Linked DNA regions of Saccharophagus degradans 2-40. The protein of the gene in region 2 interacts with the protein of the main gene of each other region in a pairwise test. Links are inferred from orthologs where the notes say so. Each region holds a gene or a part of one and is shown on either strand. Other genes may lie near its edges.

Region 1 (15,134 bases), 4.0 Mb from region 2 along the record:
GCATTTACTACCAACTTATCCGCTTTTCCGTCATTTTCGGTAGCAAGTTCGCTAACTTCGACGCCGTTTTTCTTGGCAAAGGCTTCGGCAGCTTTGGTGGGGGCGCCATCTTTAAAGGCTATAGCGGCGGGTGGGCCCCAAACTTTTAAATCTTCTACTGGTGTGCTTTGCGCTAAATCTTTTACCCATACAGCCAAGCGGCGAGGGGTAGCGTAGCTTTCTACTGCGCTATAGCTTAGTTTGGCGCTATCTAAACCGTTGCAAATACCTTGGGTAAACGCGTTAGATAAGGTTTTTAATGCCGTAGGTGGCAGCTCTTCGGTGCCAAGTTCTACTAAAAATTCATAACTCATGCTTTTTTCTCCATCTCAGCTTCCACTCGGGCTATTACTTCGTCGCGCAGTTTTGGGTCTGCTAACGGGAAGCCAAGTTTTAGGCGGGCATCGAAATAAGCTTGGGCAACATCGCGGGCCAAGGTGCGCACGCGCAAAATAAAGCGCTGGCGCTCGGTAACCGAAATAGCCTGACGCGCATCTAGCAAATTAAAAGCGTGAGAGGCTTTCATAACCATTTCGTAAGCGGGCAGGGGCAGGCCTTTTTCTATAAGCCGGCGCGATTCGGCTTCGCACACGTCGAAGGTTTGAAATAAAAACTCAACGTTGGCTTCCGAAAAGTTGAAGTGTGACATTTCTACTTCGTTTTGGTGGAATACATCGCCGTAGGTCACAATGCCGCCGTCTGGGCGCTTGGTCCATACTAGGTCGTAAATAGAGTTTACGTCCTGCAGGTACATGGCTATACGCTCAAGCCCATAGGTAATTTCGCCGGTAACGGGGTAGCACTCTAAACCGCCAACCTGTTGGAAGTAAGTAAACTGGGTAACTTCCATACCGTTAAGCCACACTTCCCAGCCCAAGCCCCAGGCGCCAAGCGTTGGCGATTCCCAGTTATCTTCCACAAAGCGAATATCGTGAATATTGGTATCTAGGCCCAAGTGTGCCAACGAACCCAAGTAAAGCTCTTGGATATTATCGGGCGAGGGTTTTAACGCAACTTGGAATTGGTAGTAGTGCTGCAACCGGTTTGGGTTTTCGCCGTAGCGGCCATCGGTAGGGCGACGGCAGGGCTGTACATAGGCAGTGTTCCAAGTTTCTGGGCCTATGGCGCGCAGGAAAGTAGCGGGGTGAAATGTACCTGCGCCTACTTCCATATCTAAGGGTTGTAGAACAACACAGCCTTGTTTAGCCCAGTACTCTTGCAGGGCCAGAATCAAACCTTGAAAGGTTGATACATCCGGTTTTGACACGTTAAATACTCCCAATCGGGTAAATTTTTGTCTTTAACAAGCGCGAAGTAACAGCGCGAAGACTTAAAGTGGGCACAGCCCTCAGAAAACCCGCGATTATAGCCTTTCAAGGCCTACTTCTACTATCCTCAATTCAATATAAGTAGTAAGTACTAACTACCTAGTTGTTGTTAACTGTGGCTTAGCCAATACTGAAAAAAGCCCTATGTGATGGCTCGCAAACCATGTTTTTTAAGTTTTTAAAATGAATAACGGTTTAAGCGGCGGGGGATAGCTGGCAAAATTGCGCAAATTTAATGTAACGCACAACTAATGACCCAGCTAAAAACCAAGCTTGTTGAAGCCACCGTAGCAGTATTAGGCAGCTTACCCCTTAGCGTTGCGCGCGGTATGGGGGCGGGCTTTGCGAAATTGTGCCTATTATTTAACGATCGCAATTCACGAGTAACGGCGCGCAATATTGCGTTGTGTTTTCCGCAATTAAGTAAGCAAGAGCAACGCGCCTTAGTGCGAGCAAGTATGTTGCAAACTGGCCGTTTGGCGTTCGAGATATTTTCTGTGTGGCGCTCCAACGAGCAGTGGCGCAATAAGCGCACGCTAGCCGTTTACGGCTTAGACAAGCTGCACGCCGCGTTGGATGAAGGCAAAGGCGTGATTGTTTTGGCGCCCCATATTGGCAACTGGGAAGTATTGGGTGCGTCGTTGCCAAGCATCGCGCCCGCGACTTGTATGTACCAACCGCCTAAACAGACATATTTAGAGCGCGTTATTGTTCGCAGTCGTGAAAATACCGGTATGACCCTAGTGCCCACCAACGCAAAAGGGGTAGCCAAGCTGCTAAAAGCGCTTAAAAGCGGCGAAATGGTAGGTATATTGCCCGATCAATGCCCAGATATGGGCGGCGAGTTCGCAGACTTTTTTGGCCACCCAGCCTATACCATGACGCTACTGCACGGCCTAATTCAACGCACACAGTGCAAAGTCGTTACTGGCTTGGCTAAGCGCGTAAACGGTGGGTTTGAAATTCACTACCTAGACCCCGACCCAGCTATCTACGACCCCGACTTAGCCGCAAGCTTAAACGGCTTAAATAGCTGTGTAGAAACCTGTGTTGACCTGTGCCCAGAGCAATACCAATGGGAATACAAACGCTTTAGAAAAACCCCGCCCAGTGGGCAGAAGTTTTATAAAAACATCTAATCTAGCGGCTATAATCACCGAAAATAGACTTTTATTTAAGAAAAATTACAAGCAGGGAGCACATATGCATATTCTAATTGGTTTAATCACGGCAATTGCAGGATTAGTTTGGGCGTTGCACAGCCTGCAGAACGCAGGTGTAAACCTTAATGGTTTTAACCCTTTCTATTGGATGCGCAGGCGCAAATGGGAAAAAAGCTTAGGCACCAAGCCAATACATCGCTTAACAGACCCAATGGAAGCAGCGGCACTACTGGTAACGGCAGTAGCGTTAAAAGAAGGGGAGTTATCGCGAGATGCTAAGGCCGATTTAATTAATTTGTTTGCTACAGAATTTAGAATAACAACTGATCAAGCAACCGAGTTATACGGTGCATCGTGCTATTTGCTAAAAGATGTAATGGATATAGATGCAGAAGTTAAAGCAGTACTCAGCCCAAGCATTGAGCAGTTTCAATCTCATCATAAAACAAGCTTTTTGAGCATGCTAAATAGCGCCGCAAACTTCGAAGGCCAGCCTAACGCAAATCAAAAAGTACTTATCGAAAAGATTATCGCCCAAATTGAAGGGCCTGTTGACGGTAAGTCTTGGTAACAACCCACTAAGCTCTAATTAAACTCAAGGGTGGGCACCGCCCACTAATCCCGTCCCGCCTAGTAATTTACTGCGCGCGATAACTGTTGTTTCCATCAAATTTGCTAGATCTAAAACCTCGTGTACGTTAAGGAAAACTAACGCATGAGGGAGGCAAAATGGTCGCTGAATTGGTGGAGTTACTATCTGTAGTGGAAGGGTTGGACCCGATGTTTGTTATCGCATTTATGTTGTGTTTGCATTTGCTACTAAGTAAACACCGTGGCTGAGCGTCAATACAAGCGAACCGGTGAAATTAGTGTTGAATACCGCCATGGTAGGCAGTGCTTAACCCTACGTTGGCGTGGTTTTGAGAGGTGGTTTGGCTGATAGACGTAGTTGTAGTGACACCTATGTGCTGTAGGTTTATTATCGCGCGTTATTAAATAAAGTAGTGTTGGGCTGCGGCAGTGGTTTAACGACTTATTATTGGCAATATATATAGAGGTAAAACGTGGAAAAGTTTATTGAAGTAACAATGTACCGTTCGCGCTGGTTACTGGCGCCTATATATTTGGGCTTGAGCTTGGCGGTACTGGCGTTGGCCATTAAGTTTTTTCAGGAGCTAATACACCTACTTTTGCATGTGATAGACCTTAAAGAAGCCGATATGATTTTGGTGGTGTTGAGTATGATCGACATTGCCATGGTAGGCGGGTTGCTAGTTATGGTGATGATGAGTGGCTATGAAAACTTCGTTTCACAGCTAAATATTAGTGAAGATGAAGAAAAGCTAAGCTGGTTGGGCAAAATGGATTCTTCATCACTTAAAGCCAAAATTGCCGCAAGTATTGTGGCTATTTCGTCTATCCACCTGCTTAAAGTATTTATGGCGGCGCAAACAATTCCAAACGATAAGTTGCTTTGGTATGTGGTTATACACTTAACTTTTGTAGCGTCCGCGTTTGCTATGGGGTTTTTAGATACTATTACTAAAAAATAAAAAGGCTTTAAAATCGCCTATCTTCGCCAAAACATCGGGGTAAATAACACTAAAAGGGTGAAAACCTCTAAACGCCCCAACAGCATGGCAAAACACAACACCCACTTGGCGGCAGAGTTTAAGTCGCCATAGTGGGAAGCCACACTGCCCAAGCCCGGGCCTAAGTTGTTCAAGCATGCACCCACAGCCGTAAATGCGGTTACGAAGTCTAGATCTGTTGCCAATAACACAATGGTCATTGTGAGGTAGGCTATTACGTAAATTGCAAAGAAACCCCAAACCGCCTCTACGACTCTGTCTGAAACACTTTTGGTGCCTATTTTTATGGGAATAACCGCGTTCGGGTGGATCAACCGGTGAATTTCGCGCACCCCTTGTTTCATAATGAGCAGTACCCTCATCATTTTGATGCCCCCACCCGTAGAGCCTGCGCAGCCGCCCATAAAAGCAAACATAAAAATTAAAAAAGGTAAGAAGGTGGGCCACAGAGAGAAATCCGCAACGCCAAAACCGGTGGTGGTTAGCACCGAGATTAGCTCGAAGCTGCCTTTTATGGCGCTTTCGCTAAGGCCGTAGGTACCTTTGCCAAATAGATAGCTCACAGTAATAAACACGCCTAGCAAAATCATGGATGCGTAAAATTTGAATTCGGGGTCTTGCAGGTAATGGCGTATGGTTTGCGCCTGCCACGCGTAAAAGTGCAGCGCGAAGTTAACCCCAGAGAGCACCATAAATACCATGCAAATAAGCATAATAAGTGGGCTGTCGAAATAGCCAATGCTTAAATCGTGGGTGGAAAAGCCACCAATTGCGACGGTGGCAAAAGCGTGGCCTATGGCGTCGAACAAGCTCATACCGGCGGCCCAATAGGCGAATAAGCAGGCGAGGGTAAGGCTTACATAGATAAAGAACAGCGCCTTGGCGGTTTCGGTGATGCGCGGGGTGAGTTTGCTGTCTTTTACTGGGCCTGGGGTTTCGGCGCGGTACAACTGCATACCACCAATACCTAGCATAGGCAGTACCGCCACGGCGATAACAATAATACCTATGCCCCCCAACCACTGCAGTTGCTGGCGGTAGTAGAGAATAGATTTAGGTAAAAAGTCTAAGCCGGTAAGTACTGTGGCCCCAGTGGTAGTGAGGCCAGAAAGAGATTCAAACACCGCGTCGACGGCGGTTAGTTGGGTGGCCTCGGCCAATATAAACGGCAGCGAACCGAATATGCCCAGTACCGACCAAAATAGAGAGGTAATTAAAAAGCCGTCGCGGGTGCGCAAATCCTGTCGCACGCGGTAGACGGGCAACCACGCCAAGCCGCCGGTACTAAAGGTAATGGCAAAAGCCATAATAAAGCTGAGGTAGGCGCCATCTTTATAAAACAATGAAACAAATATGGGCGGCACCATGGTTAAGCTAAATAGCATTAATAGTATGCCAAGTACCTTAGAAATGATGGCGTAGTGCATGGTTAAGCCCGTGTTTAAAAAGCGAAGCGCTTATAAAGCTAAAAGAAAGTAAAGCCCACTTGGAACAAGCGTTCAATATCGCGGGTGTAGCGTTTATCTACCAAGAACACAATGACGTGATCGCCGGTTTCTATCACAACGTCGTCGTGGGCAATCACCACATCGTGGCGAATAATAGCGCCGGTGTTGGTGGGTTCGCCCTGTTCGTTGGTGGTGGGCTCGCGCACTTCGCGCACAATAGCCCCAATGGTTGCGCCCTCTGGCAGGTCTATATCTTCTACTGCTCGGCCAACCACCTTAGAGGTTTTTTCGTCACCGTGGGCAATCACTTCAATTGCCTCTGCGGCCCCGCGGCGAAGTGAGTGCACATTAACTATATCGCCACGGCGCACGTGGGTAAGCAAGCTGCCAATGGTGGCCTGCTGGGGGGAGATAGCAATGTCTATTTCGCCACCCTGTACTAAATCCACGTAAGCGGGGTTGCTAATAAGTGTGAGTACCTTGCGCGCACCCATACGCTTAGCCAGCATAGACGACATAATATTGGCTTCGTCGGAGTTGGTTACAGCTAAAAACACATCGGTGTCTTCTATGTTTTCTTCTAGCAGTAGTTCTTGGTCGGACGAGCTGCCGTTAAGCACAATAGAGTGCGAAAGGTTTTCGGTTAGGAAGTTACAGCGCGATTTGCTGTATTCAATCACTTTAACGGAATATTGTTTTTCTAATGCCTTGGCCAAACGCAGGCCGATATTGCCGCCACCGGCAATAATAATGCGTTTATAAGGGCGATCTAGGCGGCGCAACTCGCTCATTACCGAGCGAATATCGGCCTTGTCGGCAATAAAAAAGACTTCGTCGTCGGCTTCAATTACGGTGGAGCCGTCGGGGGTAATTGGGCGATTGCGACGGTAAATGGCTGCTACGCGGGTATCTACGTTGGGCATGTGTTTGCGCAGGTAGCGCAATTCTTGCCCTACCAGCGGGCCGCCGTAATAGGCTTTTACTGCCACCAATTGCGCTTGGCCGTCGGCAAAATCCAATACTTGTAGGGCGCCGGGTTGTTCTATTAAGCGGCAAATGTAGTCAGATACCAATTGCTCGGGGCTAATAATAACGTCCACGGGTACGGCTTCGCTGCGAAATAGGCCTTCGTAGCCGGCGTATTCCTGCGAGCGTATTCGAGCAATTTTGGTGGGAGTGCGAAACAAGCTGTGAGCAATTTGGCAGGCAACCATGTTGATTTCATCAATACCGGTAACGGCAATCAACATGTCGGCATCTTCAATGCCGGCCTGTAGCAATACATCTGGGTGCGAGGCATGGCCAACAACAACGCGAATATCTATGCGGTCGCGCAGTTCACGCAGGTATAGCTCGTTGCTATCCACTACGGTTATGTCGTTAGCTTCGCTCGACAGGTTTGCGGCCAGTGTGCCACCCACCCGTCCGGCACCCAGAATAATAATCTTCATGTGTTTCTAGCCTAAGGCTTTATAACAGTAATAGTTTTAGTCGCGGGTTTTTTCTAGTAACGCGTAATAAAACCCGTCGTGCCCGTTTTCCTGTGGGAACAGTTGTCGGCCAAATGGACGTTCAACTCCCCAGGTTACGGGTTGATTGTTATCGAGAGGGATATGTCGCGCATCATTTTGTTCGCTTACAAAATGGCTAACGATGTTTTCGTTCTCTTGCTTTAGCACCGAACATGTGGCGTAAAGCAGTTTGCCCCCAGGCGCTAAGGTACGCCATACGCTGCGCAAGATCTGCGCTTGTAATTGGGCAAGCTTAGCAAGATCAGAAGGGCGGCGCAGTAGTTTTATATCTGGGTGGCGACGGATAACCCCTGTGGCGGAGCAGGGGGCATCCAATAGAATGCGATCGAAGGGCACGCCATCCCACCAACTATCCACCTCGTTGGCATCTTCTACTATTAATTTAGCCGTGTGGCCGAGGCGGGCAAGGTTTTGCTCAACCCTTGGCATGCGGCTGGCATCAGACTCTAAACAGGTTAAATCTATGTTGTTTGCCTGCTCACATATGTGGCCTGCTTTGCCGCCGGGCGCGGAGCAGCAATCGAGCACTCGCTGGTTGGCTTGAAGATCTAGCAAGCTGGCAGAAAGCTGGGCGGCTTCATCTTGCACGCTAAAGTGGCCTTCATTAAAGCCGGGCAGGGCGGGGATATCTGACGCGCCTTCCAAGGTTATTCCATCGCGAGAATACTCACATAAGTGAGCGCCAACTTCGGCCTTGTGCAGCGCTTCTAAAAGTGTTTTTTGATCGCAGTGACGTTTATTGGCGCGCAATGTTATTGGTGGCTGTTGGTTGTTAGCTGCCAAAATAGCTTGCCAATCTTGCGGCCAGTCGGCGCGCACTAAATCGATAAACCACTGTGGGTGGGCGTGTTGAAAAGCCATGCTGCCGTTTAGCTTGTGTTGCAGGGCCACTTTCTCGCGCTGGTAATTGCGCAGCACACCATTAATAAGCTTGCTGGCCCAAGGCTTGTTTAGCGCTTTGGCGGCTTCTACTGTTTCGCCAATGGCCGCGTGGTCGGGGGTGCGCAGGTAATCCATTTGGTAAATACCCAGCACAATTAGCGCATATACGTCGTTATCGCGACTTTTAAATGGTTTTTGCAGTAACTTTCGCGCAATTAGGTCAATTTTAGGGAATACACGCAAGCTGCCTAAGCACAGTGTTTGCATTAGCGGCCTTTCTTTTGGCTCTACTGCATCCAAGGCTTTATCTAAAATGGTCGAGAGCGAGCGGCTGCCGCTAATAACCGGTGCTAAGGTCATAGCGGCAAGGGCGCGAAGGTTGGTAATGCGTTTGTTAGGCGATTTTGCCAAGGGGAATCCTAATGGTTAAAGGTGCGATTACAGTGTGCCAAAGCGAGCGGGCGGGTTTACCAAATGGCCAAAGCCGTTTAAAAACGATGCCGCATCCATTGGTTTTTTGCCGGGCAATTGCAGGCTGGTGATAACAATCGAGCCGCTACCGCAGGCCACTTCGATGCCCGCTTTGTTGGCGTTTAGTATTGCGCCCGGTGCGCCCTTGCCATTGGCTAACTGCGCTTGATAAATTTTTACCACCATTGGCTCGGCATCGGCTGGCTGCAATTCGCTATTACATATAGGGAACGGGTTAAACGCGCGTATGCGACGGTGTATTTCGCTGGCGTCTATTTGCCAATTAATTGCGGCTTCGGGTTTGAGCAATTTGTGGGCGTAGGTTGCGAGGCTGTTATCTTGCGCTTCTGGCTCGGCGGTATCGGAAGCCAGCATATGCAGGGCCGATAACAATGCGGGTGGGCCCATTTCAGCAAGCTTGTCGTGCAAAGTGGCCGCGGTTTCGTCAGCTTTAATATCACACACGGTTTTTAACAACATATCGCCTGTGTCTAGGCCTGCGTCCATTTGCATAATGGTAATGCCGGTTTCGGTGTCGCCCGCCTCAATACAACGCTGAATAGGCGCCGCGCCGCGCCACCTTGGCAACAAAGAGCCGTGCACATTAATGCAGCCTAAAGTAGGTGTATCGAGTACTACTTGCGGTAACAACAAGCCGTAGGCTACCACTACCATAATGTCGGGTTTTAATGCCGCCAGTGCAGCTTGATCTTCTTCGCTTTTAAAATTGATTGGTTGGTACACCGGTACGCCAGCGGCTTGGGCAACGTCTTTAACTGGGCTGGCGGTAAGTTTTTTACCGCGCCCTTTGGGTCGGTCTGGCTGGGTATAAGCTGCCACTATATTGTGGGGGCTTTGCAGTAGGGCTTCTAAATGGCGGGCGGCAAACTCAGGGGTGCCGGCAAAAACAATGTTAAGCGAATGGTGTTGGGGCATATCTAACTGGCTCTGGGTGGTGCGCGGCTTGCGCTAACAGCGCGCCCAGTTAGAGCGCGCAGTGGAGACTGTGCGAACTAGCCGACAGATTGCGCAGCTTGGCGGTGCTGCTTTTCTAGTTTTTTGCGAATGCGCTGGCGCTTGATATTGGATACATAATCTACAAATAGCTTGCCGTTCAAATGATCCATTTCGTGTTGCACACACACTGCCAGCAGGCCTTCAGGTTCGATCACAAATTCCTTGCCGTCGCGGTCTAACGCGGTAACTCGAATATGCTTGGGGCGAGAAACCTGTTCGTAAAACCCCGGCACCGATAAACAGCCTTCTTCGTATTCGTAGTGTTCTTGGTCTAGAATTTCGATAGAGGGGTTAATAAATACCATAGGCTCTTTGGTTTCTTCGCCTAAATCTATCACTAAAACCTGTTCGTGCACATTCACCTGGGTGGCAGCCAACCCAATACCCGGTGCGTCGTACATTGTTTCGAACATATCGTCGATAAGTGTTCGAATGCGTTGGTCTACTTTTGCTACTGGCTTGGCAATTGTACGCAAGCGCGGGTCGGGAAACTCTAAAATTGGGAGTAAAGCCATGGTTTAAGCCATATACAGTTGTTGATTACGTGACAAACTTCTAGTAACTAGCTAAGTTTCGCTGCTAACATTATGATCAAACAGGAGTTATACTGTTTTGGCATGCTGTGAGCGCTGGTGTTTCAGCCAATATGATCGGCTCTGCTAGGCTAGTAACGATGCATTAATTTTAGTGCAACATTCATGTTGCTAATCGGTTCATTATACTGGTCTGCCAGTTGTGGAACCAATGATTATAACGCTCCTTAGCGTCAGCGCCGAATTTAACAGGAACAATGAGATGAAAAAATACTTGCTTGGCGTGCTTTCTGCCATCGCCTTATCTGCGCAAGTCGCCACTCAAGCCTACGCGGAACAGCCTCAACTTCGCGATGAGATCCCAGCGACCCATACAGTAGTTAAAGGGGACACGCTGTGGGATATTTCCGCGACCTTCCTTAAGAATCCTTGGATGTGGCCAGAAATTTGGCATGTAAATGCCCAAATTGAAAACCCGCACCTTATCTACCCTGGCGACGTAATTCGCTTGATCTATGTAGATGGCAAACCACGTTTAACGCTCGATACCAGCGGCCGCGTTTATAAAATGTCGCCTCAGGCGCGCGTTTTATCTGCTGAAGAGGCCATTGAAACGATCCCGCTCGAAAAAATTAACAGCTTTTTGTCACGCAGCCGCGTGGTTGGCGAAAACGATTTTGTAGGCGCGCCCTATGTGCTTTCTGGTTTAGATCAGCACTTATTGGTAGGCGCTGGCGATAAAATCTACGGTCGCGGCAATTTTGCCGAGCGCGGCACGGTGTACGGTATTTACCGTCAGGGTGAAATCTTTAAAGACCCAGAAACCAAAGAGATTTTGGGTGTACAGGCGCTCGATATCGCTACTGCATCATTAATGCGTGTAGAAGACGATAACGATGCAAAAGACGATATTGAAATTGGCACCTTAAGTGTTTCTCGCACCACAGAAGAAGTGCGTATCGGCGACCGCTTCTTGCGCCAAGAAGAACGCCCCATCGACTCGACTTTCTTCCCATCGGCCCCTAACACCGAAACCGAAGGTGTCATTTTGGCGGTTGAAGGCGGTTTAACCCAAGTGGGTAAAATGGACGTTGTTGTTATAAACCGCGGCGAGCGCGAAGGCATGACAGCAGGCACGGTACTTGCCGTTTACAAGCGTGGCGGTGTTATACGCGACCGAGTGAGTAAAGATAGAGTAACTTTGCCCGATGAGCGTGCCGGTGTTTTGATGATTTTCCGCACCTTCGAGAAAGTAAGCTTTGGCTTAATATTAGAAGCGGAGCGCGGCATTTCGGTAAAAGATAAAGTACGCAACCCATAAGTAGTTGTCATACAAATAAAAACGCCAGCGAAAGCTGGCGTTTTTATTTGTACTTTAGGCGTAAAAAAGGCACTAGGGCCGCCAAAATGCTCGAAGCATAATGACAATAAAGGGTAAGCGTTGGTAACCTTAATAAAAGGTATTCTCAACGGCTGTAAACCAATCACGGATGAAAATATGCTTAGTTCAATTGAAGAGCTCATACTGTTTACTCGCCTACCAGGTGTAGGTGCGGCCACATACTGGCAGTTGTTAGATCGCTTTCCTAGCATACACTCTGCGCTGCAAGCCTCACCCGAAGCACTTAAACCATTTCTCTCGCAAGAAGCCCTCGATACCCTAGCGTTGGTACGCAGCCAAAAATCTGCCTCTATGGCTGTGCAGCAGGTGCAGCGGGATATGGATTGGCTGCAAAAAAACGACATTACCCTAGTAGATACTGACCACACCGCCTACCCAGAGTTACTGCGCGAAATAAAACGTACGCCGCCATTGCTGTACGTCAAAGGTTGCCCGGCGAGTTTAAACTTTCCTCAGGTGGCCATTGTGGGCAGCCGCAAGCCCACGCCTGCTGGCCGCGACACTGCTCAGGCCTTTGGCTCCGATTTGGCAAAATCGGGTTTTACCATTACCAGTGGCTTGGCTATGGGTATTGATGCCGCCGCGCACGAGGGCGCCGTTAAAGTTAAAGGCCGTACCATTGCAGTAATTGGTACCGGCATAGATAGCGTTTACCCCCAGCGCAATAGCGCATTAGCTAGCGAAATTATTGCTAACGGTGGTGCAATAGTAAGTGAGTTCCCCTTGGGTACCGACCCACAACCGCAAAACTTTCCACAGCGAAACCGTATAGTTAGCGGTTTAAGTTTTGGTGTGGTGGTGGTCGAAGCGGCGGTAAAAAGTGGCTCTCTTATCTCTGCGCGCTATGCATTGCAGCAAAACAGAGAGTTGTTTGCGGTGCCTGGCTCCATCCACAACCCTTTAAGTCGTGGTTGCCACGCATTAATAAAAGAAGGCGCCAAGTTGGTAGAAACCTCGCAAGATATTGTCGATGAGCTAGGCGGCTTCTTATCGCGCCAGCGCGATTTATTAGATATTTACAAGCAGCCCGCAGAAAATAGTTTGCCAAAACACGACGAGCTTATAGCTAACGATTTAGAAGACGATGTACTGGCAAAACTAGATTACAGCCCAACCCCCATCGACGCTTTAGCCGAGCGCACCAAAAAGCCCATTGGCGAAGTTATGTCTTGTTTGCTCACCATGGAGCTAAAAGGCTTAGTGGCCAACTTGGGTGCAGGCTATATGCGGTTGCGCTAGTGGCCAATCGCTTATACTTCGCTAGCTAGCACCCTTGTTCTTAGCCCCCATTTAGCGTATTTTTGCCGACTTTCTAAGCATGTTCCTAATACTTCGCCTGTAAGCTAGCTGTTAGTGAGTTTACCTTTACAGCTTTTCCTATAGGGTTGTAAAAGGCGGTTGTATAAGGGTAACAGGCACATTCTTACTTTTTGCACACAAACAGATTGGCCAAACTGAATTGGCATACTGCGTCGTGCCCTAATACAAATGACGACTACAAATTAATGGTACCTATGAATAATTGGCGAGCTGTACCCAAGTTGACTCAGTGTGTACGCACCTTGTTGCAAGGTGGTGTAATTGCTTACCCAACAGAAGCGGTATGGGGCTTGGGTTGCGACCCAGACAACGACCATGCTGTAGAAAAAATCTTACGCCTTAAAAAACGCCCAGTTCACAAAGGCCTTATATTGGTGGCGGCATCTATTGAGCAGCTGGATTTTTTGCTGCACGACCTAGAGCCAGAATACTACCAAAAGCTTGAAGCCAGCTGGCCGGGTGCCAACACCTGGCTTATACCGCATAAAGGGCGCGTATCGCCCATGGTTACAGGCAAGCACGCCACTGTCGCCGTAAGAGTGAGTAATCACCCAATTGTTAAAGCCCTGTGCGAAGGTTTTGGTGGGCCCATTGTGTCTACTTCGGCCAACCCTATGGGGCTAAGTGCCGCTAAAAGCCAAATGCAGGTGCGTCGCTATTTTGCAAAAGAAGCTTTATCCTACGCGACTGGCGTGGTGGGCGGGCGCAGCACGCCATCGGTAATACGCGATTTGTATACAGACGCGATTATACGCGCCTAGGTATATCACCCGAAATCAATACATAAAAATAAGCGCAAATTATGACTGCATCCAATAAGCAAGCCGTTAAAGCCTACCTATTAAACCTGCAGGACAAAATCTGCCAAGTCTTGGCTGCGGTGGACGGCAAAGAAACTTTTGTTGAAGATTCTTGGCAAAGGCCAGAAGGCGGCGGCGGTCGCTCTAGGGTGCTCACCAATGGCGCCGTAATAGAAAAAGGTGGGGTAAACTTTTCCCACGTGCACGGCTCCTCAATGCCTGCATCGGCTACTGCGCACAGGCCAGAGCTTGCCGGCCGCAGTTTCGAAGCAATGGGGGTATCGCTGGTTATTCACCCCAATAACCCACATGTACCAACCAGCCACGCCAATGTACGGTTTTTTATCGCCGAAAAAGAGGGCGCCGAGCCTGTTTGGTGGTTTGGTGGTGGTTATGATTTAACCCCTTATTACGGCAACGATGAAGACTGTCGCCACTGGCACAATACGGCCAAGGCCGCTTGCGCGCCTTTTGGTGAAGATAAATACCCGCGCTACAAAAAATGGTGTGATGAATACTTTTACTTGAAACACCGCGATGAGCCGCGCGGTGTGGGTGGTTTATTTTTTGACGACCTGAATGAGCTGGGCTTTGACCAGAGCTTTGCTTTTATGCAGGCTGTGGGCGACAGCTACACCCAAGCCTATGTGCCCATTGTAGAGCGCAGAAAAGACGAGCCCTATAACCAAGCGCAACGGGATTTTCAGCTCTACCGTCGCGGTCGTTATGTGGAATTTAATTTGGTGTACGATCGCGGTACGCTATTCGGCTTACAAACCGGTGGTCGCACAGAGTCTATTCTTATGAGCTTACCGCCCCTTGTGCGCTGGGAATACGATTGGCAACCACAGCCCAATACACCAGAAGCGCGTTTATACGAACATTATTTGCAGCCGCAAGACTGGGCTGAATAGCCCACATTATTTAACGAGAAACGACATGGATACCTATATGGTTGTGGGCAACCCTATTGCCCAATCAAAATCGCCCCTTATTCACACCATGTTTGCCGCCCAAACCGAGCAGCAGCTGGAATACAGCCGCCAATTATTAGAGCCGGGTGAGTTTGATGCAGCGGCCAAGACTTTTTTTGCAGGCCAGGGCAAAGGCATAAATATCACCATGCCGTTCAAACAAGATGCCTACAATTTTGCCGATGAGTTAAGCCCAAGAGCGCTTTCTGCCGGTGCAGTAAATACCCTAATAAAACGCGAAGATGGCAGCATTTTAGGCGAAAATACCGACGGTGTAGGCTTAATTAACGACATTACAGATAACCTAAACTGGACCTTAAGCGGCCGCAAAGTGCTAATTGTAGGTGCCGGTGGTGCCGTAGGTGGCATACTGCTACCGTTAATGGAACAAAACCCAGCCGAGGTGCTCATAGTTAATCGCACGGCTAGCAAAGCCGAAGAGCTGGCGGCGCGCTTTGCGAGTATGGGTAATATACGCGGTGCCGGTTACGGGGAACTTAGCGCAGCAGAGGGCGGAAGCTGCTCGGCGTTTGATGTGATTATTAACGGTACGTCCACCAGTTTGACCGGTGATTTACCCCCTATACCGCCAGCAGTAATTACAAACACTAGCTGCGTGTACGACATGGTTTA
Region 2 (14,842 bases):
TTGATGTTGCCGAACAGCGCGAGGTGGGTGAATCCCCTGCGCAATATGTGCAGCGCCTAGCGTATGATAAGGCAATGGCCGGCGCTAAGCTGGCTGCGACGCAACCGCGAAGCCTACCGTGTTTGGGTTCAGACACGATTGTAGTGATTGAAAACCGCGTACTAGAAAAGCCGCGAGATGAGGAAGATGGCGTAGCCATGCTGCTGGCACTGTCGGGCCAAACCCACCAAGTGATGACCGCGGTTGCGGTGGCAACAGAAGCAAAACAGCTAATGCGGTTAAGCGTCACTGACGTTACTTTTCGCGAAATAAGCCGTGCAGAAGCCATTGAATACTGGCGCACAGGTGAGCCGGCAGATAAAGCCGGTGGCTATGGAATACAAGGTTTGGGCGCGGTTTTCGTGCGCGAACTAAAGGGCAGTTACACCGCCGTGGTGGGCTTGCCGTTATTTGAAACTAAAACCCTTTTGGATGCTTTTGAGGTTCCCGTTTGGCAGAACCTCGCACCCTAAAGGCGGAAAGCGCGCAATACGGTGCGCTTTTGGCATTTGAAGAGATCCTATGACCGACGAAATATTGGTTAACTGCGGCCCCACCGAAACGCGGGTTGCACTGGTAGAAAACGGCGTATTACAGGAAGTCTACTTAGAGCGCACTCGCGCCAAAGGCTTTGTTGGCAATATCTATAAAGGCAAAGTGGTGCGCGTGCTGCCCGGTATGCAAGCGGCGTTTGTGGATATTGGCCAAGAGCGCGCTGGGTTTATCCACGTGTCGGATATCGAAACTCTCCCCGAGGGAGCAGAAAGTCGACCGCGCTCCGATATTGATATTCGCGAAGTGGTTCGCGAGGGCCAAGAGCTATTGGTGCAAGTAACCAAAGATCCAATCGGCACCAAAGGGGCTCGCCTTACTACTCAGCTCTCTGTTTCGGCCCGCTACTTGGTTTACATGCCCAACACGCCTCATATTGGTATATCAAACCGTATTGAAGATGCCGAGGAGCGCGAGCGTTTGCGCACCATTGTAGAAAAGTTAGCGGCAGAGCACGCAGAAGAATTCCCTGATGGCGGCTTTATTATTCGCACCGTGGCCGAGGGCGCAACCGAAGAAGAAATGCGCGCGGATATCCCTTTTGTTTATCACCTGTGGCACGACCTTGCCGACAGCGTAAAAAAAGCCAAGGCGCCTTCAATTATTTACGAAGACCTGCCCTTGTTTATGCGCACCATTCGCGACTTTATGCGCAGCAATATCGAAAAAGTGCGCATAGACTCGCGCGAATCCTACGCGCGAATGGATAAATTTGCCAAACACTATGCCCCCGAAATTGGTGGCCGTTTGGAGCATTACCCAGGCGAGCGCCCGCTATTTGATTTGTACGGTGTGGAAGAGGAAATTCAGCGCGCGCTAGATAAAAAAGTGGTGTTAAAGTCGGGCGGCTATTTAGTGGTTGAGCAAACCGAAGCCATGTCGACGATAGATGTGAACACCGGTGCATTTGTTGGTAGCCGCAACTTAGAAGAAACTATTTTCAAAACAAACCTAGAAGCTGCCGCAGCCATTGCCAGACAACTAAGGCTGCGCAATTTGGGCGGTATTATTATTCTCGACTTTATCGATATGCTCGATAAAGAGCACCAGCGACAAGTGCTGCGCACGTTAGAAAAGTGCCTAGAAAAAGATCGCGCTAAAACCAGTATTACCGGCGTGTCTGAACTGGGCTTAGTCGAGATGACGCGCAAGCGCACACGCGAATCGCTGGGGCAGGCCATGTGTGAATCCTGCCCTGTATGTCGCGGTAGAGGTATTTTGAAATCCCCCGAGACCGTTTGTTACGAGATCTTCCGCGAAATATTGCGCGATGCGCGCGCATACGAAAACGAAAAGTTTATGGTGCTTGCCTCGCAGGTTGTTATTGACCTGCTGCTCGATGAAGAATCGGCCAACGTGGCGGATTTAGAAAGCTTTATTGGTCGTACCATCGAATTTAGAGTAGAGACGGTATACAACCAAGAGCAATACGACATAGTGTTGGTGTAGCGCGTTAGCGCGCCATAAAAAACACACAAGAAAGTTCATTTAAAGTATGTTTGAACACAACCTTTATTTGAATATGGTTAGATAAAGCAAAACGCCCACGTAAAAGGCTGTAAAGCGTGAATACCCCAGAAATACAAGAGAGACGATCGCCCAAGCGCTTAAAGCAAGACTTTATGCGCATGGTTGTGCGTCGTTTTTGGGGCACGTTGTTTACCATTATTATTGCCGTGGCTGTATGTGTGCAGCTAGGCCGCGAAGCTTTTCCTCTACTTAATGATTACCGCACAGAAATAAGCCGCCAGCTAAGTGGCACGCTGGGTGTCGATATAAAAATTGGCGAAGTGGCGGCCAGCTGGAAAGGGTTAACTCCCAAGCTCAACCTTATTGATGTAACGGTAAGTAACAAAGACACCGCAGTCTTTAAAATCAAACGCGCGAGTGCCGAGCTAAGCCTTTTAGATTCGATTGCCGATTGGCGCTTTTCATGGCGACGAATTGCATTTGATCAATTTGAAACAACATTAACGCAAGACGAAGCTGGCCATTGGGGTGTTGCTGGCATCGCTTCTAAACCTTCGGCATCTGGGGAGCCTGGTTTTAATATAGACGATCCATTAGATGTCTTTCTTTTTGGTCGTCGCATTGATATTACCGACGTAAAAATAAACCTAGAGTTTCGCACTGGTCACAATACCCAATTAGTTGTACCAAAAGTAAGCTTAGAAAATGATCGCGATTTTCATAGGCTATTAGCCGAGCTTAATGTTGATGACGAAGCAGAAGCCTTTAGTTTAGTGGTAGAAGGTATTGGCGACCCGCGCAACAAAGAAACCTTTCATGCAAAAGGCTATATTGCGCTTAATCAATTTCCTATGGAAAAGGTATTGGCGGCCGTAGGAGCTGATTTTTGGCAAAGTGATGAAGAGCTGGCGTGGAAAGAGGGGCATCGATTAGATTTATCCGCTTGGTTCGAAGGCAATACAGAAAAGGGAATTAGTTTTAAGGGCATGCTTATTTCGGATGGCTTGCCTGTTAAATTGCCAGAAGATGTGCAATTACCGCAGTTGGTGCAATCGCGGGTAACCGGTAAGTGGCATGGGCAAGAGGGGTGGGAATTTGTTCTACAAAATTTGGGTATCCTTTGGGAACACCAGCAAGCACCCGAGCTAGCAGTTAAAATCTACGGCAATCGCGCCGGCGAAGTTGGGTTTTTAGTTGATGAAATAAACGTAGCCGATTGGATGCAAACCGCGCAAGGCATGGGTTTGTATCGCGGTAAGGTTGGCGAAGTTTTATCGGCGTTAAACCCGCGCGGCACGTTAAAAAATGTAGATGTACGCCTGCGCAGTAAAGAGCAGGGCTATTTTCAGTTAAATGCAATAGCAGAAGATGCCGCAGTCGATATTTACCAAGGCGTACCGAATTTAGAGCATGTAAACGGATTTGTAAGTGCCGACGCCTTCGGTGGTTTCGTAAATGTTGATAGCCGCGACGGCTTTGTACTTAATTTGCCCCGCGTATACGAAAAGCCCATCCTTTTCGATTCCGCGCACGGTCAGGTTGCTTGGAATATCGATGTAGAAAACAAACTCACTTATATCAACTCTGGTTTACTCGAAGTTAAAGCAAAAAGCCCCGAGGGAGATCAAACAGAAACCGCGCGCGGCTACCTGTTCCTCAAGCTACCTTTTACAAAAGATTTAGGCGAAGCAGAAATGGTGCTCTCGCTGGGGTTAAATGCATCGAATGCATCAAGCCATAGGCGCTATGTGCCCAAAGTGGTGCCGCAGGCGTTGTACCGTTGGTTAGATAAAAGTATTCAAGGCGGAGACATTAAGAATGTAGGCTTTCTTTACTCTGGGTCGGTAATGAAAGATCCCGAAGTGCGGCCTACTATTCAAGTTTTTGGCGATGTAGAAAATGCCACGCTTAAATTCGACCCTGAGTGGCCTGCCTTAGAGAAAATTAATGCACACCTATTTGTCGATAACGCCGATTTAACCGTACAGGTAACCCAGGCAGAAATGCAGGGCAATCACATTAGCGGCGCGGTAATTGATTTAGTTAAAGCTAAGGACGGAAAGGGCCATGGCTTGCGGATAGTGGGAGCCATAACAGGCAATGCCGCTGCGGCTATGAAGCTGCTAAACGACAGTCCGATTCGTGCGGCTATTGGCACTGCTTTTGATCAGTGGCAAGTAGATGGCGATGTATCTGCGGCAATTAGTTTATTGGTGCCTATAAATAAAGAATTTGGCGCAGGCTCGCATAAAGTGAGTGTAGGGTTTGAAAATGCCGATATAGTAATGCCCGATTTGAACCTGCGAGTGCTCGATATATCTGGTGCCCTCGGGTACGAATCTGGGCGAGGCGTATTTAGTGACGGATTAGCCGGCAAGGTGTGGGGCAATAAAGTTAATGCCACCATAAAGAGTGTGGCTAAGGGCGAGAGAGCGGGCACCCATATTAAGTTCGACGGCAAAGTGAATAGCGCAGATATTCTAAAGTGGACTAGCCGACCCGAATTGCATTTTGTTGAGGGTATCTCGCCTGTTTCGGGTTCATTCTATATTCCTTCCAAAAATACTCAGCAATACTCGCTTGAAGTTGCCGTAGCGACAGCGCTAAAAGGTACTGCCATAACCTTACCTAAACCTCTTGGCAAACAAAAAGCTGAAGAGAAAAAGTTAGCTATAAATATAAAAATATTCCCAGATAGGCAAGAGTATAAATTTGACTTTGAAGAGTGGGTTGCTTTTGATTTTACTCGTAACAATACTGGCCTAGAGGGTATGAGGCTTTCGTTTGCTGAGCCGCGCAAACCAATATCGGCCGGCTTCTTCGATGTGAGCGGCAAGGTTAATGAGTTTGATTTAGAAGCGTGGAATGAGGCTAAGAACGATTATTTTAATTATCTTTCGCAAGTAGACGTTGCTGAAGGTAATTCGCACAGTAGCGCAGAGAGCTTTATGCCTGTGCGCATGGATTTAGCGGTAGATACTTGTACCTTGGGTGGCTTAGATATCACTGACCTGCGTGTTACAGGGCTTGGTTCATCGGATAAATGGCGCTTGCATTTAGATAGTGATTTTTTGCGCGGCCAGGTAACAGTATTTAACAGCGATAAGCCGGTAACTATGGATTTAGATTACTTGCACTTCCCTGTGTTAGAAGATGTTGCCGAGCAAGGCGCTGAGCCTGAGTCCGAGCTAAACACCGAAGAGCAGGCGTCGCGTGAAAGTGTGCTCGCCGATATAGATTTATCGCGCGCAATTGCTATTGATTTTGTTACCCGTGATTTTGCCTTGGGTGATGCAAGTTACGGTGCGTGGCAATTTGAATTGCGACCTGTAGAGCACGGCATTGAATTAAATAATATTCGCGCTGATGTGCGCGGTATGTCGCTGGTAAGTTTGGCGCAAAAAGTTGACGATGTGCAAACACTGGTTTCCGCTAACAATGTGAACACAGCTGGCAACCAAGCTGTAGGCGAAGCAGAGCCTACAAGGGAAGGTGCGCGTTTTATTTGGTTGCAAAATGCGCAGGGGCAGCAAAGCTTTTTCGATGGGCAGATTCGCGCGAACAATATTGCCGATGTGTTGGCTGCCTGGGGGCAAGAGAAAATGTTTAATAGCGAATCGGTTGTGCTTAACCTTCGCACCCAGTGGGATGGTGCCCCCGATCAGGTTACGCTAGGTAGCGTACAAGGGTTAATTTCTTTTGATATGCGCAACGGCAATTTTATTCGCGGTGCGGAAGCAGGGGAAAACCCCCTGTTAAGATTATTGGCGCTTTTTAATTTTGATACCATAGCGCGTCGGTTACAGCTAGACTTTTCCGACTTGGCCAAGCAGGGTTTTGCCTACGACCGTGTGTACGGCGAGCTAGACTTTGCCAATGGCGAAATTGTTTTAGAAACGCCTCTCGTGGTTGAGTCTACATCGTCGAAAGTACAGTGGGCGGGTACCATTAATATGCTCGATGAAACTCTCGATACAGAAATGGTAGTAACCTTACCAGTAGCAGGTAATTTAGCGGTTGCTACGGCTTTTGTGATGGGCTTGCCAGCTGGCTTAGGTGTGTATGTAGTGGGCAAACTATTTAAGAAGCAAGTTGATAAGGTGTCTAGTATTAACTACGGCGTAACCGGCGATTGGGAAGATCCAAAAATTAAAGTGCGACGTATATTTAACGATTCGGCTGCAAAAAATAAAGGCCAAAGTGTTAAAAAAGAGGCTGCGTCGGAGTCGACTAACTGACGCATCAACATTAATTAAAAGCTAGTCTGCTAGAGTAAGCGAACAGAAAAAGAGCAAACCCGCAGAAAAAGAGCAGGCCAGAAGAAAAAGTGCAAGCCAAGTAATAAAGTAAGCCACTGAATTAAATATTTTCTATTTACGAAAGGTGCCTAAAGAGTGAAAGCAATGCGAGTAGCCGTTATTCAAATGGTGAGCGGTGAGCAAACCGCCGATAATCTTCAGCAGGCGCAAGCGCTGGTTAAAAGTGCGAAAGAGCAGGGCGCGCAGCTGGCCGTGTTGCCTGAAAATTTTCTTACTTATGGGCAGTCTGCCCCCGATCTCGAAAGTATCCGCAATACGTATCTGCCAGCTCTTGCCGATTTGGCAGCAAGTAATAGTATTGCGCTGGTGGCAGGTACGCTGCCTTTTCGCGAAGCGCTGGGCAGCAAACCCTACGCCAGCAGTTTCGTGTTTAACAGTTTGGGTGAGCAGCTTTTTCGCTACGATAAAATCCATTTGTTTGATGCAAATGTGGCAGATGCAACAGGCAGTTATCGCGAGTCGGATCATTTTGCCAAAGGTTCGCAGCTGGGGCTGGTAGATGCTTGCGACACTCGTTTAGGTTTGTCGGTATGTTACGACCTGCGCTTTCCTGAGTACTATCGCTTGTTGGCTCAGCAGGGTGCAAAAGTGGTGTGCGTGCCCAGTGCATTTACCGAGGTGACCGGCGCCGCCCACTGGGAGGTTCTGCTGCGTGCACGTGCAATTGAAAACCAGTGTTTTATTTTGGCGGCAAATCAGGGCGGCGTTCATCCGTGTGGTCGATCCACTTGGGGGCACTCGATGATAGTGAACCCTTGGGGGGAAGTTATGTCGAAGTTAACAAGCGGCCCCGGTTGTTTAGTGCAAGATTTAGATCTTGCCAGCATTGATAGCCTACAGGTAAATATGCCGGTTTTGTCTCACCGAGTTTTTTAGAGGTTTTTCACATGGCTAAATCGATTGGCACACTGCTAGCAGTAAGTAGCGTGGTGGCGATAGCAGCAGTGTTTAGTCAGGTAGGGCTGGTTTCGCAGACGATAGCAGACGAAATTAATGCCGAACCAGATATGAGCATGACTGTTGCACAGGCGCAACAGTTGGTGGCGCGCGGCGAAAATCTTACTTCCATTCCCAAGCATATATGGCGCCAGCTGTTAACCAAGCACGAATACAATATTATGTGGGAGAAAGGCACCGAGCGTGCTTTTACTGGCGATTTACTCGAGGTGCAACAGCCAGGTGTTTTTGTAACCGCCGGCTGTAAATTACCTGTATTTAAAACCGAACATAAATTTAAATCGGGCACCGGCTGGCCGAGCTTTTGGGATGTGGTAGATAAAAACAATATAATTTTAAAAGATGATAGCAGCTGGGGAATGCGGCGGATAGAAGTGTTATCTGCTTGCGGCGAGCACTTAGGGCACGTATTTGACGACGGCCCAGAGCCAACCGGTTTGCGCTATTGTATTAACTCTGCAGCACTAGATTTTATTGCTGCCGACACCGCAGAGCCAGAAGAGTAGCTAATAAAAGCGGGTATTGCCCGCTCAGCCTGATGACAAACCTGACTCAAGTAATTCAGCGAGTAAATTCTTAGGGGGGAAGATCAAAAATGCTCAATTCATGGACGAATTGAGCAAGTTATAGGGACATATTCATACGTTTTTTGAGCTTTCGCCCTAAGAATTTGCGGATTTAGAAGGGTTAAGCTCTTCGCAAAAATAATAGTGGGGTTTATCAATAAACTGAGAGGGCATTGCCCGCCCTCAATGTCTAAATAATTATTCCGCCGCGTGCGCAGCGATAGTATCGCGTAAAAACTTAAACAGCTTGCGTGTGTGTGCAGGTGGCTTGTTATTACCTTGTTCTGCTCGAGCATTGCGCAGTAATTGCCTAAATTGTTGACGATCACACTGAGGGTAATCGTTAATAAATTGCTGCATTTTACTGTCGTCGCCCTTAATAAGCTCATCGCGCCAGCGCTCTACAGTGTGGTGTTGCTGTGCTACGCGGTGCTGCGCTTCTTTAATTTCGTCTAACCGAGCGATAATTTGTTCGTGCTCGGCATCGCGCATTAGCTTGCCAATAAATTGCCTGTGGCGTTTCGAGGCGCTATTGGACGTGATTTTTGGCGATTCCAAAATGGCATCTTTTAACGCTTCACCCAAAGGAAAAGTATCTAATTGCGCGCGCGAGAGCTTAGTTAACTCTTCACCCAAGGCTTGCAGAGCGTGCATCTCTTTTTTAACGCGGGTTTTACTTTTTACATATTCCTCGTCGGAATCGTAATAGTCGTCATGTTCTATATCGTCTTGCATAGTGTTTATTCTTAAGCGTAAAAGAAAGTTGCTAAGCCGAGGAATACTAGGTACCCCACTACATCGGTCACGGTGGTTAATGTAACACCGCCGGCTAAGGCAGGATCAATTTTTAACGATTTTAGTATATTGGGTAGCAGGGCGCCGGCCAGTGCGGCAACCAGTAAATTAATCACCAGCGCTACCGCAAGAAGTACGGCCAGTAGTGGGTCGCCAAACCAATAGGCGGCAACAAGACCCATAATACCTGCCCACAGGCAACCGTTTACTAAGCCTACACGCACTTCGCGCGATAGCAACCAGCGCATGTTGGTTGGGCCAAGGTGCCCTGTTGCCATACCGCGAATAACCACGGTAAGCGTTTGCGAGCCGGCTACCCCGCCCATACTGGCTACTACCGTCATTAAGACGGCGAGTGCCACTACTTTGTCGATGGTGCCCTGAAACACGTTAATAACTGCCGAGGCGAGTATCGCCGTTAGCAGGTTTATACCCAGCCAAATTGCTCGTCGTGGTATGGTGCGAAATACCGGCGCAAAAGTATCTTCTTCTTCATCCAAACCGGCGAGGCTCATTAGCGAGTGGTCGGCGCCTTCGCGAATAACGTCTACCACGTCATCAATGGTGATTCGGCCAATAAGCTTACCTTGGTCGTCCACCACAGGGGCCGAAATCCAGTCGTGCTGTTCAAACAGTTTCGCCACATCGGTATCGTGCATATCGGCCGGTATAGCATTTATATCCGATTCCATTACTTCGCGCACGGTGGTGTTGGGGTCGCTAGTGAGTAGCTTACTGAGCGGCAACAAGCCCAAAAAGTCATCTTTACGGTTTACAACAATTAGGCTGTCGGTCGATGGTGGCAGGTCTGTGTGTCTGCGCAAATAGCGCAGTACTACATCGAGGGTGAAGCGCGGCCGCACGGTAATGGTATCGGTGTTGGCCAAACCGCCGGCGGTATCTTTGCCATAGGGCAGGATGGATTCAACGCGGTGGCGATCTTGCTCGCTCATCGCAGCGAGTACTTCCTGCATGATAGTTTCAGGCAGGTGCTGCAGAATATCTACAACGTCATCCGCTTCGAGGCCTTCGGTTAGCTCGGCAACGGCTTCGGCATCCATACCGCGTAAAAACTGCTCGCGAATATCGGAGGGCAGTTCTTCTACAACTTCACCGGTAACTTCTTTGTCGACTAAATCCCACAGCACTTTACGTGAGTGTGGTGGCGAAGAGGCGATAATGCGAGCTATCTCAACCGGTTTTAAGGCATTAAGTAGCTGACGCACCTGCCGAAAGGTACCGCTTTCTAATAGACTTTGAACCTTGCTTAAGCGTGCTTGCATTTGGTTCTTTAAGTCTTCGGATGCCGATTGCTGCATATTTTCTTGTCTCTTTTCCCCGGCCGCGTCAGCACGCAGGGGGACATACTACTTGTAGGTGTTGGTGGTTCTTGCGCAAGCGCTCCGCTCGCTAATAGCGGCGGTACTTGCGATATCGGCGCGGGTAGAGCGGTGAGTGTTATTCCGGCTCGTCGAAGCGGTTGTTAATTAACTCTAGAAGGGCATCCATTGCTTCTTCTTCGTCTGAGCCTTCAGTTGTGATAGCTATTTGGCTACCAATTCCCGCGGCCAGAAGCATCAGCGACATAATACTTTTGCCATCGATACTTTTCTCGCCTAGTTTAACCGTTATTTTGCATTGAAAACGAGTGGCTAAATTGGCGAACTTGGATGCGGCCCGTGCGTGCAGGCCTAACTTGTTAATGATTTCTGTTTCGCGATACTGCATAGGGTCTTAAGCGCCTGGTTTTTGTTCTAGTTGGCGGTGCCGTGTTTGTACATTAGCATAACCTTTCTTTAGCTCAGCCGCTAATCGTTCAGCTAAATATACCGACCGGTGCATGCCACCGGTGCAGCCAATGGCAACAGTTAGGTAACTGCGGTTATTGGCCTGAAACGACGGTGCCCACTTTTGAACGAATGCGCAAATATCATCAAACATGTCATCCACTTCCTGTTGTGAATTCAGAAACTCGATAACCCCCGCCTCTAAACCTGATTGAGAGCGCAATTCGGGGCTCCAGTAGGGGTTGGGTAAGCAGCGCACATCGAAAATAAAGTCGGCATCAACCGGCACGCCGTATTTAAAGCCAAACGACTTGAACATAATGGCCATGCCTTTGCTTTCTTCCCCTACCACCAAGCGCTTAATGGTGCTGCGCAATTCGTGCAAGGACATATGGCTAGTATCAACGGTAATGTCTGCAGCCGCCGCCACCGGTTCTAAAATTACTTTTTCTTTTGCAATGGCTTCGTTTAGACCAGTGTTTTGGTCTGAAAGGGGGTGCTTGCGTCGAGTTTCGCTGAAGCGTTTAAGTAGCACTTCGCGCGAGGTATCTAAGTACACAACCAGGCACTCCGCATTGGCGGGCAAGTTGTCTTTAATAAGAGATTCGATTTGGCTTAAATCGCTGTTTAGGTTGCGCGCATCTATGCCAATTGCAAATTTGTGTTTACTGGCATGGGGTGCATCACCAATTTGCTCTATTAGCGCGGGTAGAAGTTTTACGGGTAAGTTGTCAATACAGGTAAAGCCTTCATCCTCGAGCAAGTGCAGCGCGGAGGTTTTGCCTGAACCGGATCGTCCACTGATAACTAACAATCGCATAGCTGTGACCTTTGTATCCCAGTGTGTGAGTGGAGTATTGACGAATACCTTTACATTTACACTACCAATAAAGGGTAGCAGTAAATTTGTGTAAGGAGAGTCAAAACGGTGCGTTTGCGCAGCGTATATACCGTGAGTATAGATGGTTTATCTTAGCAGGCCGACACAGCCGCGTTAAACAATTGCGCGTCGGAAGTGGCGTTGCGTAAACCCTTAACAAATTCTGGTTTTTGCAGTTTCTCTGCAAGGCTAGCCAAGGTGGCTAAGTGTTCGCTGTTGGCGTCTTCTGGTACTACCATTGCGAATATTACATCTACCGGTTTGTTGTCGATCGAATCAAAGTCGACGGGTTCTTCAAGGGTGATGCAAGCGCAAAAAGTTTCGCCGCCAGTTGCAAAGCGGCAGTGGGGGATAGCTATACCATCGCCTATGCCGGTAGAGCCTAAGCGCTCTCGCCCAATGAGGCTTTGGAACAGGCTGTCTTCGCTCAAGTCTTCTACAGAGTGAGAGAAAATTTGTGCAAGCTGTTCGAGCACACGTTTTTTGCTGCCACCAACTATTTTCGAGCGGGTGCAATCTAAGGTTAGGATAGTTTCAACTAGCATACTTCTGTCTAGAATCGTTGGGGCAAGTAGGTCACTCAGTGCTTGCGCACCGGGCCTGGCCAGGCTTTTGTTTGCAGATTTAAGGCGACTAGGTCGCTCGGCGCGAATTGTAACAGCATTCCCCCTGCCACGTGCAGTGTAAAGGGCGGAGGAATGCTAAAAAAACACTTAAACCAAGCGTTTTCTTTCGTTTGATGGTGGGATATTAAGGGACTCGCGATATTTGGCTATGGTGCGGCGCGCTACCTTAATACCTTGCTCGGCTAAGATGTCGGTTATTTTGGAGTCGCTAAGCGGTTTGCGTGCATTTTCTGCGGCTACCAGCTTTTTGATTATTGCGCGAATGGCAGTGGAAGAGCACTCACCGCCGGAATCCGTTGCAACATGGCTAGAAAAAAAGTACTTCAACTCAAAAATACCTTGCGGAGTGTGCATGTATTTTTGCGTGGTAACACGTGAAATGGTTGATTCGTGCATCTCGACGGTTTCTGCTACATCGTGCAGTACCATTGGGCGCATGGCTTCAGGGCCCTGGTCTAAGAAGCCCTGCTGTTTTTCGACTATACAGGTGGCAACCTTTAAAAGTGTTTCGTTGCGGCTCTGCAGGCTTTTTAGAAACCAGCGCGCCTCTTGCAGGTTATCGCGTAAAAAGGTGTTGTCGGCGCTGGTATCGGCGCGTTTTACCAAGGATGCATAACCCGAGTTAATACGCAGCTTAGGGGCGATTTCAGGGTTGAGTCGCACAGTCCAGCGGTCGTTTTCTTTAGATACAAAAACGTCGGGAATCACATATTCGGTCGAGTCGCTGCCGATGGATTCGCCTGGCCGCGGGTTGAGCCCTTGAATAACGGCAATGGCTGCCTGTAAGTCTTGCTCTTTTACTTTCAGCTTACGCATAAGCTGTTTGAAATCGCGCGCGGCCAGTACATCTAAGTACTGATCAACAATATTCTTGGCTAGTTTTAGCTCGGGGCTGGTTTGATCCAGTTCAAACTGGTTAAGTTGAATAAGCAGACATTCGCGCACGTTTTGACTGGCAACACCGGGTGGGTCAAATTGTTGTACACGGTGCAGTACGGCGAGTACTTCGTCGAGCTCTAGCTCTTCGTCGTGGGCTGCAAGCCCCGAAAATATTTCTTCAGCTGTTTGGCAAAGCATGCCGCTGGGTTCAACGGCATCAATAATGGCCTCTGCGATCTCTTTATCGCGGTCAGACATTGGCGTGAGGTTGAGCTGCCAGCTGAGGTGATCCTGCAGGGATTCGGAATTGCCGCGGCGAGATTCGTAATCGGGGTCGTCTTCATCGTTGCGGGCTAAGCCGGTAGCAGGGCCTGAGGTTTGGTAGATGTCATCCCAGTTGGTGTCTACGGCCAAGTCTTTTGGAATGTCGTCATTCCATTCCAGCTCACCGCTGTTGTCGGTGGTTTCGTAGCTGTCTTCTACTTTTTCCGCTGCGGGTTTTTCTTCTGTCGTGCTCGCAGTTTTCGCTTCAGCGTTATCGTCGCTGCTGGCCTCTACGTCGCCGCCATCAAAGTCATCTTCAGAGGCTTCCAGCATAGGGTTGCTGTCTAGCGCTTCTTGAATTTCGTGTTGCAGGTCAAGGGTCGACAATTGTAGAAGGCGAATGGCCTGCTGCAATTGCGGGGTCATGGTAAGTTGTTGACCAAGCTTTAGCTGTAGGGATTGCTTCATATAATCTGGCCGAACACGGCGGTTAATCGGGCTGGGTGAAAATTAACGTTAACCTAAGTTTAGCCGTCAGCAGGACTACAAGCAATGATTTTCCCTGATTTTATAAGCAAGGTTTATGCCGTTAGGTGATAAGCGAGGGGATTTGTTGCACGAGAGCGAGACGCCCGAGATACGAGCGTTGATTCTAAGAGTGTAGCTCATTGCGGTAAAGAGCTAGAGGGTAAAATGTTGCCCCAAATAAACTTCGCGTACTTTTTTGTTATTAAGTACGGTGGCCGCATCGCCTTCGGCAATAATGTGGCCTTCCGATACTATATAGGCTTTTTCACATATATCCAGCGTTTCGCGCACATTGTGGTCGGTAATAAGTACGCCAATACCGCGTGCTTTAAGGTGGCGGATAATATCTTTGATGTCGCTCACCGATATGGGGTCTACCCCTGCAAAGGGTTCGTCTAGCAGAATAAATGCTGGGTCTGTGGCCAGTGCGCGCGCTATTTCTACACGACGGCGTTCGCCGCCAGAAAGCGCCATGCCCAAGCTGTTTTTAATATGGTTGATATGAAATTCACCTAGCAGGCGCTCGAGCTGTTCGAGGCGCTGTTTGCGATTAAGGTCGCTGCGTGTCTCTAAAATGGCGAGAATATTTTCGCTTACAGTTAGCTTGCGAAACACAGAGGCTTCCTGCGGCAGGTAGCCTAGTCCAGCGCGTGCACGACCATGCATCGGCAGGCGGCTCACATCTTTGCCGTTAATATGTACGCTGCCTTTATCGGCTTGCACAATGCCTGCAATCATGTAGAAACAGGTGGTTTTACCTGCGCCGTTTGGGCCTAGCAGCCCCACAACTTGGCCGTCCTCCACGCTCATGGATACATCTATAACGACTTTGCGGCCTTTGTAGCTTTTGGCTAAGTGGAGTGCTTCTAACTTTGGCATAGTTGCTGGTGCGCTTATTCTTGGTTGCTGAGGGTTTTGGCTGGAATAACAAGGCGAACGCGTCGTTTCTCGCCTTCTTCTATGTCGCTACCGGCTTTTACGAGGGATTTTTTCACGTCGTAGTCAATGCGGTTGCCGCTTAGGCTGGTGCCGCCATCTTGCACCAGTGAGGCGTTGTTTAGCAGGGTTAGGGTTTCCTGCTCGATATGATATTCAAGGCGTTTGGCGCGCGCTTGTACGGGTTCTTGGTTGGCGCGGGGCACTTGGCTGTAATGAGCCGGTTCCCCGGTGGCGATAACGT

What was found.
Region 1: the proteins of ptsN (region 2) and trkA interact in binary tests that used the Escherichia coli proteins (3 or more experiments, as listed by UniProt). The link is inferred for Saccharophagus degradans 2-40 from one-to-one orthologs.

Annotation. Positions count from the first base shown.
Region 1 is NC_007912.1:15,228-30,361, forward strand. Bases 4,805-7,793 are described here. They hold trkA (Trk system potassium transporter TrkA), read right to left. Parts: upstream 7,022-7,793; coding sequence 5,588-7,021; downstream 4,805-5,587. Other genes in these bases: SDE_RS00095 (TrkH family potassium uptake protein), read right to left, coding at 4,805-5,549; rsmB (16S rRNA (cytosine(967)-C(5))-methyltransferase RsmB), read right to left, coding at 7,058-7,793. Outside these bases: glyS (glycine--tRNA ligase subunit beta), read right to left, coding at 1-353; glyQ (glycine--tRNA ligase subunit alpha), read right to left, coding at 350-1,306; SDE_RS00080 (lysophospholipid acyltransferase family protein), read left to right, coding at 1,619-2,506; SDE_RS00085 (hypothetical protein), read left to right, coding at 2,571-3,101; SDE_RS00090 (TIGR00645 family protein), read left to right, coding at 3,595-4,083; more of SDE_RS00095, read right to left, coding at 4,101-4,804; more of rsmB, read right to left, coding at 7,794-8,395; fmt (methionyl-tRNA formyltransferase), read right to left, coding at 8,423-9,391; def (peptide deformylase), read right to left, coding at 9,469-9,987; SDE_RS00120 (LysM peptidoglycan-binding domain-containing protein), read left to right, coding at 10,268-11,326; DNA-processing protein DprA, read left to right, coding at 11,504-12,646; SDE_RS00130 (L-threonylcarbamoyladenylate synthase), read left to right, coding at 12,922-13,488; hemF (oxygen-dependent coproporphyrinogen oxidase), read left to right, coding at 13,530-14,441; aroE (shikimate dehydrogenase), read left to right, coding at 14,467-15,134. UniProt on the Escherichia coli protein: Part of the constitutive potassium transport systems TrkG and TrkH. May regulate the transport activity of TrkG and TrkH systems. Binds to NAD(+) and NADH.
Region 2 is NC_007912.1:4,052,932-4,067,773, reverse strand. What follows is about bases 10,185-12,881. They hold ptsN (PTS IIA-like nitrogen regulatory protein PtsN), read right to left. Parts: upstream 11,911-12,881; coding sequence 11,458-11,910; downstream 10,185-11,457. Other genes in these bases: SDE_RS16645 (RNA polymerase factor sigma-54), read right to left, coding at 12,079-12,881; rapZ (RNase adapter RapZ), read right to left, coding at 10,433-11,305; SDE_RS16660 (HPr family phosphocarrier protein), read right to left, coding at 10,185-10,426. Outside these bases: SDE_RS16695 (Maf family protein), read left to right, coding at 1-512; rng (ribonuclease G), read left to right, coding at 562-2,040; SDE_RS16685 (YhdP family phospholipid transporter), read left to right, coding at 2,157-6,299; SDE_RS16680 (carbon-nitrogen hydrolase family protein), read left to right, coding at 6,465-7,256; peptide-methionine (R)-S-oxide reductase MsrB, read left to right, coding at 7,268-7,843; ribosome biogenesis factor YjgA, read right to left, coding at 8,102-8,638; mgtE (magnesium transporter), read right to left, coding at 8,650-10,017; more of SDE_RS16660, read right to left, coding at 10,157-10,184; more of SDE_RS16645, read right to left, coding at 12,882-13,602; lptB (LPS export ABC transporter ATP-binding protein), read right to left, coding at 13,816-14,541; lipopolysaccharide transport periplasmic protein LptA, read right to left, coding at 14,556-14,842. UniProt on the Escherichia coli protein: Seems to have a role in regulating nitrogen assimilation.